Linked DNA regions of Lentisphaera araneosa HTCC2155. The protein of the gene in region 2 binds, or shares a complex with, the protein of the main gene of each other region. Links are inferred from orthologs where the notes say so. Each region holds a gene or a part of one and is shown on either strand. Other genes may lie near its edges.

Evidence for each region.
Region 1: the proteins of LNTAR_RS15990 (region 2) and accD are in contact, whole or in part, in a solved structure (PDB 8UXZ), measured with the Escherichia coli proteins. The link is inferred for Lentisphaera araneosa HTCC2155 from one-to-one orthologs.

The regions. Positions count from the first base shown.
Region 1 is NZ_ABCK01000009.1:16,348-22,364, reverse strand. What follows is about bases 1,477-4,404. They hold accD (acetyl-CoA carboxylase, carboxyltransferase subunit beta), read left to right. Parts: upstream 1,477-2,469; coding sequence 2,470-3,339; downstream 3,340-4,404. Other genes in these bases: dnaX (DNA polymerase III subunit gamma/tau), read left to right, coding at 3,547-4,404; LNTAR_RS10680 (ComF family protein), read left to right, coding at 1,783-2,466; LNTAR_RS10685 (CPBP family intramembrane glutamic endopeptidase), read left to right, coding at 1,477-1,790. Outside these bases: lpxD (UDP-3-O-(3-hydroxymyristoyl)glucosamine N-acyltransferase), read left to right, coding at 1-869; more of LNTAR_RS10685, read left to right, coding at 876-1,476; more of dnaX, read left to right, coding at 4,405-6,017.
Region 2 is NZ_ABCK01000016.1:93,287-99,167, forward strand. Bases 307-3,098 are described here. They hold LNTAR_RS15990 (acetyl-CoA carboxylase carboxyltransferase subunit alpha), read right to left. Parts: upstream 2,288-3,098; coding sequence 1,325-2,287; downstream 307-1,324. Other genes in these bases: LNTAR_RS15980 (protein-disulfide reductase DsbD domain-containing protein), read right to left, coding at 307-641; LNTAR_RS15985 (thioredoxin family protein), read right to left, coding at 643-1,230; LNTAR_RS25930 (L,D-transpeptidase family protein), read right to left, coding at 2,290-3,098. Also shown: more of LNTAR_RS15980, read right to left, coding at 1-306; more of LNTAR_RS25930, read right to left, coding at 3,099-3,267; LNTAR_RS16000 (PfkB family carbohydrate kinase), read right to left, coding at 3,327-4,754; LNTAR_RS16005 (hypothetical protein), read right to left, coding at 4,873-5,881. UniProt on the Escherichia coli protein: Component of the acetyl coenzyme A carboxylase (ACC) complex. First, biotin carboxylase catalyzes the carboxylation of biotin on its carrier protein (BCCP) and then the CO(2) group is transferred by the carboxyltransferase to acetyl-CoA to form malonyl-CoA.

The DNA.
Region 1 (6,017 bases), on a different replicon or contig from region 2:
TCAAGGATTCTCAAGCAGCCATCATCTTGGTTGACAAGGAATTCGACACACAAGGCTTTGACAAACTATTCATCTCTTGTGAAGACCCTTCCGCGTCTTTTACAAAAGTTGCTAACTACTTTGCTCCACCCACAATTGAATACCAAGCAGGGATCGATCCCGCTGCGAACATCGCAGAAAACGCCCAAATAGGTGAAGACGTCTACATTGGCCCAGGTGCGATCATTATGGATGGCGCCACAATTGGAAATAATGCAGTCATTTGCGCCAACGCCTACGTGGGCCACCAAGCTGAAATCGGCGCCTACTCCATCCTTTACCCAAACTCTACGGTTAGGGAACGTTGCATTATTGGCCAACGCGTCATTTTACACAGCTCCTGCGTGATTGGTACAGACGGCTTTGGTTTCATACCAGGCAAAGACGGCCATAAGAAAATCCCTCAAATCGGCATTGTTCAATTACATGATGATGTGGAAGTTGGCTCTTGTACAACTATTGACCGCGCTCGCTTTGGCAAAACAATCGTCGGCGAAGGCACCAAACTTGACAACATCATTCAAATTGGCCACAATGTCATCATCGGCAAACACTGCTTCATCGTTTCTCTTGTAGCGATTGCGGGCAGCGTTCAAATTGGCAACTTTGTGACGATTGCTGGGCAAGCAGGGATCAGCGGCCATCTACAGATCGGAGATGGTTGCACCATCATGGGTAAAGCTGGTGTTACACGCGATCTCAACCCAGGTGAAGTCGTCATGGGCATGCCTGCCACATCTAGACGAGAATTCATTGCGGACCGCGCACAACTCCGCAAAATCTCGAAACTCGAAAAACGCCTTAAAGCGCTCGAAGAAAAACTAAAATAAGCCCCAATGAACGAAGACCGCAAAAAGATTATTGCACTCACCACCTATCTTTTGAGTGTCTTCATCCTCGGCAGTTTAATCTGTCCTCTTCTTTGGGAGATCATTCACAATACCCCCTTAAAAAATATTGAATCTATAGGCGAAGCCTCTTTTGGCAAAGTTTGCAACCGTGCTTTTATGCTCGTTGCTTTCGGGGGCCTCTGGCCCTTAGCTAAACAACTTAACTGCACCACCAAAGACGACTTTGGCTTAGCCATCCCTCGCAAATCATTTCTAAAAGAATTCGGCATGGGCTTCATCTTTGGAGCCATAACCCTCCTATGCTTAGCACTCTTTTTCTATTTCATCGAATTACGTACACTCAAAAGTGGCCCCATCGATGAACGCATCCTCAAAGGCATTCGCAAAGGCGTTGTAACTGGAATTGTCGTTGGTTTAATCGAAGAGATTTTTTTTCGCGGCATCCTCACTCGCATCCTCTCTCGACTTGGCACCCTGTTCATGGCCATTTTCATCAGTTCCACCATCTATGCCGCAGTCCACTTCATAAAAGGCGATTCCAGCACCAATTATGACGTCATTCATTGGCACAGTGGCTTCACCTACCTCAAAAGCGCCTTTGGCCTCTATGCCGACCCCCGATTTATTGGATCATTCCTCACATTACTAACCGTCGGCATTTTCCTAGCCGCCCTCACATTAAAACGAGGTAATATCGCCCTGGCAGCTGGGATTCATGCTGGCTGGGTCTGTATCATCAAAGGCAATTCAAATGTCACTAGAACAGACGGAGACTCTCCCTATTACTGGCTTGTGGGAAACTACGATAAATTCACTGGCTACGCCGCTTTTTTATGGCTCGCTATCATCTGCTTAGGCACCTGGTTCTTTCTAGAAAAACGCAACAAAAATTGTGCTTAATTATATCTACCCGGATGTATGTGTCTGCTGTGAAGCACCCACACCTCCCGAATCGCCTCTTTGTGAAACCTGTACAAAAAAACTCAGCTATATCGATCACGAAAACACTTGTTCGTCATGTCACGGCCTTAATGATACGGCTACAAGGCTCTGTAGCAATTGCCTTAAAACTCCTCCAAAATGGTCCCATTCCACCTCCGCATTTGCTTTCGAAGGCCTAGCTCGCGAACTCATCTTGCGGTTTAAATATTCCCGTCACCTCTACCTACTCGATTTTCTTTGCAAAGAAATGAACTCCAGCTACAAAGCCAAGCAGCTACCCGAATTTGATATAATCACCTACGTGCCCATGCACCCCCTCAAAAAACTGAGCCGAGGATGGAACCAAAGTGAGCTATTAGCCAAAGAATTTGCCTCACTCTACCCAAATTCAGAATGCCTTGCACTCTTAAAACGACGCCACCTAGGGAAAGCCCAAGCTTCTAAAGCAAAGAGAGACAGACTTAAGTCAGTAAAGGATCTTTTCTCACCCAAAAATAGAGACAAGATAAAAGATCGAAGTATATTGCTTATAGATGATATATTAACCACAGGAGCCACTCTGAACGCCTGTTGCAAAGCTCTGCAACAAGAAAAGCCTAAAGAGATCTCCGTATTAACGATTGCAAGAGGATAGAACATGCCTATTTTCGGAAAAACTAAATTTTCTACTGTCAACTATGACAAAACCACGCCCACTGCGGCGATGCCCTCACTTGAGGATAGCGAAAACCCCCAAGAGGGTTTCACCAAATGCCGTAGTTGCGAAAGCCCCATTCTCATTGAAGAACTTGTGGCCAACAGTTCCATTTGTCCTAAGTGCGACTACCACTTTCCACTTCGTGCCATGGACCGTATTAACTCACTGATGACCGACTTCGAGGAAATCGACGCCAACATGCAGTCCGTTAACTTTTTAGGCTTCACTGGCTACGACAAAACTCTCACTTCCAAGCAAATGACCCTCGACACCAAAGACGCAGTAATTTGCGGCTTTGGCAAAATCAAAGGTCAAAAAACTGGCATTGTTGTCATGGACTTCAAATTCATGGGCGGTAGCCTCGGTTCCGTTGTGGGCGAAAAAATCACTCGCCTTGTTGAAGCCGCTACAGAAAAACGCCTTCCAGTTATTATCGTCACTGCTTCAGGTGGTGCTCGTATGCAGGAAGGCTGTGTAAGCCTCATGCAAATGGCAAAAACGAGTGGTGCACTGGCTCGACTTTCTAACAATGATCTCCCAATGATCTGTCTTTTAACTAACCCAACTTATGGCGGCGTCACAGCAAGTTACGCTTCTCTTGGAGATATTATTATTTCTGAGCCCAATGCTCTCATTGGTTTTGCAGGTGCACGAGTTATCGAAACAACCATTAAAGCTGAGCTCCCAGAGAACTTCCAAACAGCGGAATTCCTTGTTGATCACGGCCTTGTGGATCGCATCGTACATCGCGAACAACTCCAAGACGAGTTAGCACTGATTCTCGACTATGTATCAGGCAAATGCAAGTAAGTAATTTTTTTAGTACTTTTTACTATACTTCGACTGTAAAACACCAGTCTTGATGTATAGTCCAATCTCACAGTCCGGGCCCCCTGCGGCGTCTGCGTTCCGAACCTGGTCAGGCGGGGAACCGAGCAGCCATAAGGAACAATGTCGGGTGCAGGCGGTTAACCCGGGCTGTGTTTTCAAATTCCCCTTCCCAAAAGAGAATTTACTATGACCTACCAAGTTTTAGCACGTAAATGGCGTCCACAAACTTTTGATGATTTGGCTGGTCAAGACCATATCACTTCCACACTCACAAATGCGATTCGAAACCAACGCGTAGGTCATGCTTACATTTTTGTTGGCACACGCGGTATCGGCAAGACAACTTCTGCACGAATTTTTGCCAAAGCCCTCAACTGCGAAACACCTAGAGCCGACCTCAACCCTTGCGGGCAATGCACTAACTGTACTGAAATCACTCAAGGTTCTAGCATCGACGTTATCGAAATTGATGGTGCCTCCAATAATAGCGTTGACGATATTAGACAGATCCGCGAAGGCGCTCAATACACTCCTGCAAGATGCCCTTATAAAATATTCATTATTGACGAAGTCCACATGCTGTCTAATGCAGCTTGGAATGCCCTTCTAAAAACACTCGAAGAGCCACCCCCTCATATTAAATTCTTATTTGCTACCACTGAGGTTCATCGAGTTCTACCAACTATTCTTTCGCGCTGCCAAAGACTCGAACTCAAACCGATCCCACGCAATGTCATTGCAGGACGTTTGAAACACATTTGTGAAACTGAAAACGTTGCGATTGAAGATTCTGCGATTAACGCAATCTCACGAACGGCTAACGGTGGTATGCGTGATGGCTTAAGTATTCTCGATCAAATGATTTCCTTTTGTTCTGGCAATGAAATTATTTCTGAACAAGATGTCATTGACGTCTTTGGCATGAGCTCCTCTAACGAGCTCAAACTCATTGCATCGGCCATTTTACAAAACCAAGCTCCAGCACTCATTGAGGCCATTGATACACTTGCGAAAGCCGCACGTAACATGGAGCAACTCTACTCCGAACTCTTCCAACTTTTCCGTGACGTGATGATTTTACTTGAATCTCCACAACAAGCACGATCCATTCTTGACCTAGAAGAAGTTGAAATCCAACAGCTTTATGAACTCGCGCAGCTAGCCAATAATAAGCTTTTACAAAAACTACTGAATGGCTTCCTCGATTACGACGGGAAAATTCGCCACACACTCAATAAGCGCACCTACTTAGAAGTCACTCTTCTACGTATCATGAAAGATGCTCACTCATTAAGAGTGGAAGACCTCCTCAAACATATTCAGACTTTACGTAAACAAGGCAATCTTCAAGATCTAGAAGGCGACTTACCTCCACTCAGTATCACTCAAAAAAAAAATGAGTCGCTAGAAGCTCGATCACTTCGCCCTGCCACCAACGCTGAAGCTTTATCTATCGTTAAGAAACCGATTATCGACACAAAAGTTGAAGCGGAAGTAGATACAGTTAACGACACTCAAAACATCGGTGACAGCAGTGCTAGTGACACTCAAAATGACTATTATGAAGAAGACACTGCTGAAGAGACGACTCCAACAGTCGAAGCTACTGAAACTGAAGAAACTATCTCAGCAATTGTAGAAGATAAAGAAAGTCCAGAAGACGCACTTCAAACTGAAGTGGAAGAAGTAGCTCTTCAAGTGGAAGCAGCAGAACCCGTAGATAATTTCCAAGCAAGCCCGAGTACTGATCAAACACCTGCGAAACAAGAGCGACACTCCAACAGTATTGCCCTTGAACAAATGCTTGCCATTCCTACTTCGGAAAATGAAGACACTCTCACAAAAGCCGAAACGATTTTTGTCCAAAAAGATGATCCTGAACTCTCCAAAATTTTATTGCAGCCTGACTCTGAAGATGAACGCAATATTGAGACTGGAGTTGAGACTAAACCCGACGCTGAAGACTCAGAAGTCCAAGCAGAACCTGTAGTCGAAACTGAGGTTCTTCCAGAGCAAGCTAACGAGCAAGCAAACGAGCAAGCAAACGAGCAAGCCAATGTGCAAGCCAATGTGCAAGCCAATGAGCAAGCCAATGAGCAAGCCAATGTGCAAGCAACACCTGAACTTGCTAATGCAAATGAGGATTCTCGTTCAGAAGAAACAATCACTACGGAAAAACAAGAAGAAACTCTTACTCCCGAAGACGAAGAACTTGAACGTCACATTTTTGACGACAAGGAAATCGAACTCTACCTCCAGCCTGACTACACCGACCGACCTTATGCAAAAGGCTTAGTCACTGATTCAAACACGTCCGATATTCTCGGCCTTGGTCTTGAACGTTTTCGCCTTGTCGAACTCTCTGCACCCAACGACAAGAAAAATCTGACTATTGCAAAAAACAGCCTTAACATGCGCTTGGAGCAAATCCACGCTCACCTACCTGAGGTCAAGAAAGTCAGTCAAGCTCCCGTTGAAGAGGAAGCTAAGGCTCGCCCCGTTGTTGAAGTGAAAGAACTTCCCCCTCCTCGCGCCTGGCTGGAATTACTAGACGGTTTAAAAACGGAAAACCGCGCCATTTTAGAACAATGCACGGCGGTCTATGAAGGTGGTGAACGCTTTGTCATCCAAGGCTCAAACGAAAGCATTGACCAGAT
Region 2 (5,881 bases):
TGATTGCCTTGTTTCATAACGATGCCATCTTCATCAAACGCAAAATAAAGTTCTTTATTGTGTAAATTATTAGGTAAATCTAAAGAAAACTTATTTCCCTTAATGTCTTTGTTAGTGATAGCGACAGTTCTAGGGAGCAAATCCATAGCTTTTGATAATAAAGGATGAATTTGCATAGTTTCTATCATGTTTTTTGAGTTGACCTCAATGGTACTTGATACTTTTACTGATTGCATGATGCAGCTCTCTTTGCAGACGAGGAAATCTATGTCTGCTTTGATGTCTATCTTTCCGTCTTTAGTGCCCGGTTTCACAAGTAAATCTGCAATGAATAAAACTTCACCATCATAGATGTTATTAAGGATTCCAGCATTTGTATAGGCTTTTGGAGTTGGCCAGTGGATTTTCTTTATATCGTAATTGTCGCCATGCCAAGTGAAGCTTGGCGCTAAGCCGCTTTCACCAGGGTTTTTCCAGTAAATGTGCCAGCCTTTTTTTACAGTTGTTTTTATGATGATTTGTCGTACTTGTCCAGGAGCCGCGTAGCTGCGGGGGAGAATGATTTTAGCATCAACAAGCTTTTCTGCATAGGCAGAAAAGCTTGTTACTAAAAGTAATAATAGAGAAGGTATTAAACGCATGTTACTTTACGTATTTAATACCACAGCCGTAGGCTTTAGTTTTGGTGGTGGAAACGGGCTTGCCGGCTAATAGCTCATTGAGGGCGTTTTTTACGTAAGGTTCAGCAGAAGCGATGTCACCTGCTTTAGTGCTTTTTTTACTATCGATTCCTCCTTGATAAACAAGTGAGCCCGATTTATCAATAATGAAAATATGAGGTGTGACTTTTGCTCCGTAGGCTTTGCCGACAACGCCACTATCATCAATTAAGTAAGCGCTAGGTTGTGCACCATTTTTTGCATGGAGTTTAGTTAGCTCACTGGCGGAAAAGTTGCCTTGTTTACCTTCTGCAGATGAGCAGACAGATAACCAAATAACACCTTTATCTTTGTAGGCTTTTTGGAGCGAGGGGATGTTTCCGGACGCATCGTAATGTTTTTTTACGAAAGGGCATGAATAGTTCACAAATTCTAAAACGACAATTTTATCTTTATAATCAGATAAGCTATGAGTTTTTCCAGTGCTATCTTTTAGTTCGAAGCTTGGGGCATTCTTTGCAAATAGAGTAGTGCTTACTGCTATCATGATGAATAAAAATATTTTTTTCATGTGTTGTCTCCTATTGATTTATAAAAAAAAGCGATCAAAAAATGATCGCTTAATTAATATGTAAAATTTGTTAATGAATCCAAATTTTTTGGAGTTAATTTTCTAGAAAAGATCCAATTTCCCTAAATCTATCATAGCGCTGATCAAGGATTTCTTGTTCACTGAGCTCAGAAAGATCGTTAAGTTCTTTACTGATCATCTCGTAGAGGGCATTGCCAGCAACTTCGTGATCTTTGTGAGCACCGCCAAGAGGTTCTTTGACAATGTCATCGACAACCTTGAGTTTTAGAAGTTCGCCAGCAGAAATTTTCATTGCGGCAGCAGCTTCAGGTGCTTTGGCGCCGTCTTTCCAAATAATGCCTGCGCATCCTTCTGGGCTGATAACTGAATAATAAGCGTTTTCCATAATGAAAACTTTGTTTGCTACGCCAATGCCAAGAGCTCCGCCGGATCCACCTTCACCAATGACTACAGAGATGATTGGTACGCGGAGTTTGAACATCTCTAAGAGGTTAACGGCGATAGCTTCGCCGACGTGACGTTCTTCTGAGGCAATACCTGGGTACGCACCAGGTGTGTCAATAATTGTGATAATTGGGCAGCCAACTTTATCTGCAAGTTGCATTAAACGTAGAGCTTTACGGTAACCTTCTGGGTGAGCCATGCCGAAGTTTCTGAGGCTTCTTTCCTTGAGGTCACGTCCTTTTTGTTGAGCAATAACCATAACTTTGCGACCATCGCGAAGTTTAGCGAATCCGCCAATAATTGCTTCGTCGTTGCCAAAGCGACGATCACCTTTGAGTTCAACAAAGTCTGATGCAAAAATATTTAAGTAATCTAAAGCGTAGGGGCGCTGAGGGTGACGAGCCACTTGAACGCGTTGCCAGGGGGTGAGCGAGCCAAAGATTTCAGTGCTTTTACTTGTGATTTGGGATTCAAGCTCGGCGATCTGTTTAGACATATCGATGTTGTTAGTTTCGCCAAATTCTTGAATTTCGCTAAGTTTTTCTTTGAGCTCAATAATAGGTTTCTCAAATTCTAGTACAAAGTTTTCCATGTTTAGTCCTCAATTGTCACTTTGATTTTGTTGTCAGGTATAAAATTAAAAAGTTCTTCAACGTCTTCGTTTCTCATGCGTATGCAACCTAGACTAGATGCAGTGCCGATAGATTCAGGTTCACTTGTTCCGTGGATACCATAGCCTTCATTTGAGCCATCGCTAATTTTTGTGAGTCTCATCCAACGAGTTCCTAAAACATTTTCTGGGTGGCCAAAGGGGTAGCCTTTCCAGCTGGGTTCGCGTTTTTTTCCAGATATAAAAAATTCTCCAAATGGAGTTCGGTTATCTTTGCCAATTCCTATGTTGTAGAAGCGGAATAATTTCCCGTCGAGTAGAAGCTGAAGAGCGTAATGTGATTTAGAAGCTTTGATTTCCCATTGACCTCCAAAGAAGGTGAGGACTTGGTTGACGTGGATGACTGATGATTCAATAGGGATTTTGTTACTAATTTGTACTGCGCGAATGGTAGTGTTTTCTGCAGCAAAGTCCCAGAGGGATTGGCCACTTTTGACTGTGTGACTTTGTTTGCGTTTTGAAGGTACGGCATTCTTGTAGATGTAAACGTTGATTTCACTAATGAGCTGAGCTGCCTTAATCCAATCGTCTGAATAAGGTTCAGAGTGTTCCAAGGCTTCGATTAAAATATTATAGGCAGAGTCAAGCATGCCTTTATTTTTAAGTTCAGTGCCTTGTTTGAGTTTTTCGCTAAACTTAGGTGAGCTTACAACGGTCTTTTTATTAATTGTTTTTACTGCATTAGTATTTTTTGAAGAAGCAGTGGGGGTATACTTTTCTTTTTCAGTGCGAGCCTGATTAGATTCTAATGTAGGTGTTTGAGCTGGTTCTTGGCTATCATTGTCTTCCACGGGACTAGAAGGGCTACTTTTAAGCCATTCTTGGGGTAAGACTTTATAGACCCCTAAGCCAATGCCAATAAGTGCTGCCGCAACTAAAATATATTTATAATACCAGTACATAAATCTCTTGTTTTAACTTTAATCAGCAACTTAGCCCCTAGAAGCTAAGTTTAAAGTGGCTAAGAATAGATGTCGATAAATTTTATTTGACAATTAATCTTTTCTAGGATTGCTGCTTCGGCAATTGCCTTGCCCTCGAAATTTTTACCTTTGAGGAAATAGTCGGGTTTTAAACGCTCTAAAACTTGCTTGCAGTCGGTGTCATCAAAGATAAGGATGTAGTCAATACAATCAAACATTTGCAGCAAGCGCAAGCGATCGTTTTCTCTAAGTTGAGGTTCGTGGCCTTGATTCTTAATCGATATATCACTGTTAATGGCAACGATGCGAATACCATCAAACTCATTGAGTTTTTCAAGGTAAAGAATGCGTTCGCGTGAAACGTTGTCGTAGTAACCATTAGTGAAGTAGATGCTCTTGTTTTTGGTGCTGGATGATTTGAGGATGATTTCAAGTTCATCAATGCTTTTAATCTTTTTATTGAAGTCGTCTTTATCAACGACCATGCGATGGACGAGGTCTTCGCGACTTATGTGTTTTGGGCTTTGCTGAGAAATCATAATACCAGCGGCCGCGTTGGCAGTTTCCAGTAGGTAGCGTGGAGCAATATTGGCTTTTGAGAGTAGAGCCATGATAGAGATGACACTATCGCCAGCTCCAGCAACATCATAAACTTGTAGGGGTTGAGTGGGAACAAATAGGTAATCATGTTGACGGTTAATATAAAAAATCCCATCTGTATCTAAGCTGATTAGAGTGTAATCAAGTTCAGCTTTTTCGAGTAAGATCTTGCCCGCACGAATAACCTCTTCTTGTGTTGATATAGAGAAACCTACTGCAGCTTCGCATTCATGACGGTTGGGCTTCATGGCAGTGATACCTTTGTAGCGCTCTATGGGGGCGCCTTTTGCGGGGTCCGCAATGACGGTGGTGTACTGACTCGCAGAACATAAGTGTTTTAGAACTCTCTCGGTTAGTACACCTTTTTGGTAGTCAGAAATGATGATGGCATCAAAGTTTTTTCCATTTTGGTCGATAAAATTAATAATTCGATCTTCAATTGCGCTAGAGATGGGAGCTTTTGATTCATAATCAATGCGCAAGATCTGTTGTTGTCCCGATGAAATATCATTATCTTGAGCCATGACTCGTTGTTTACGGGTAGTGGGCCTAGAATCATCACTTATGAGGCAGCGGTGTTTAACATTGATTGAGTCGAGTAATTGGATGACTTTATTACGAGTTTCGTCGTCACCAGTTACGGCGCAAATTTCCACGTCAGCATTGAGCTGAGCCAAGACGTTTGAGGTGAAGCCGGCGCCGCCGAGTTGACAGTTACTATCTTGGTAGGCAATGACAGGGGTTGGGGCTTCGGGTGAGATACGATTAACTGAACCACTTAAAAATTCGTCGAGCATAAGATCCCCGACAATAAGGATTTTGGGTTGACCTATAGAATTTAAAACTTGAGCGATTTCAGCGTACATTCATGACCTTCGAATAATTTGATTTCCGCAATATAATGTAAGAGCCCCAAATGAAAACATCTTTATATCAAAATGTATTCATTTGGGGCTTATGTGGTAAAAGCCTTTTTAAAAGGATTTATTTAGCTTGTGGAAGTTGCGAAACACTTTTGATTAATAGACCGTGTTCAGAGAAGTTTGCACTGGAACAAGCAAGTTTGAATAAATTGGCGATTTCAGTTTCTTTGGGAAGGACTTCCTTGAATTTATTGAAAAGCTCCACCATTTCGTCGTCTTCACCGGCCATTTGTAATAAGTTGCCTATCATATCGCTTGAATTGATGCCAGACATGAGTTGGGCCATTGTTTTTCCCGCATCGTTAAAGCTACTTAATAAAACTTTATTTGGGGTGTATTTACTTTGGAATTCATTGTACTCAGAGGAGTTAACTAAAGAGTCAGCGTAAGCTGGGGGCGTATTGATGAGGTTGACGACTCTTTCATCAGTTTTTTCACCAAGACTAATGACAAGTTTATTTTTGCCGTAGTGAACAGAGAAGGCAACACCATTGGTTTTTGTCGGATCAATTTTAAAACCATTAAAACCTAAGAGTGGGCTATCGATAAGAGTGCCTGGGGCCGACATACTTGCCAAACCCTTTAGAGTCATGAGGATTTTATTCATTAATTCAGGATTGTTAAATTCAACTACAATGGCTGCACTACCGTTGTAAGTCATCGATTCAAAAGGGTTGTTAGATTTAAATTCGAGGATTTCTACTTTTTTGCCAAAGCTATTGAGTAATTTATTGAGGTCAGATTGGAAATTCATCTGTAATTGAGTATTAACTTGTTCTTCTATTTGATTGGCATTAGGTACATTTTCTTCGATCATGATCCCCTTTACTTTGTTCCAAGTGTAAGGAAGGTCCATCGCTACTTGCGAGTAGGTTTGAAGATCTTTCGGAACCCAAGCTTCAGGTTTTCCATCAACATGTGGTTGGTTAAGCAGCTCTAAATAGCCACGTTTGTTTTCTGGGAGACTAACAAATAAATTTGAGAACATTAGATTGTCTTTATAAGTCAACCAAGTACCTAGTGTTGAGAGCTCGCCAAACTTATCAAAAATCTCTTTCGCTTCAGCATCC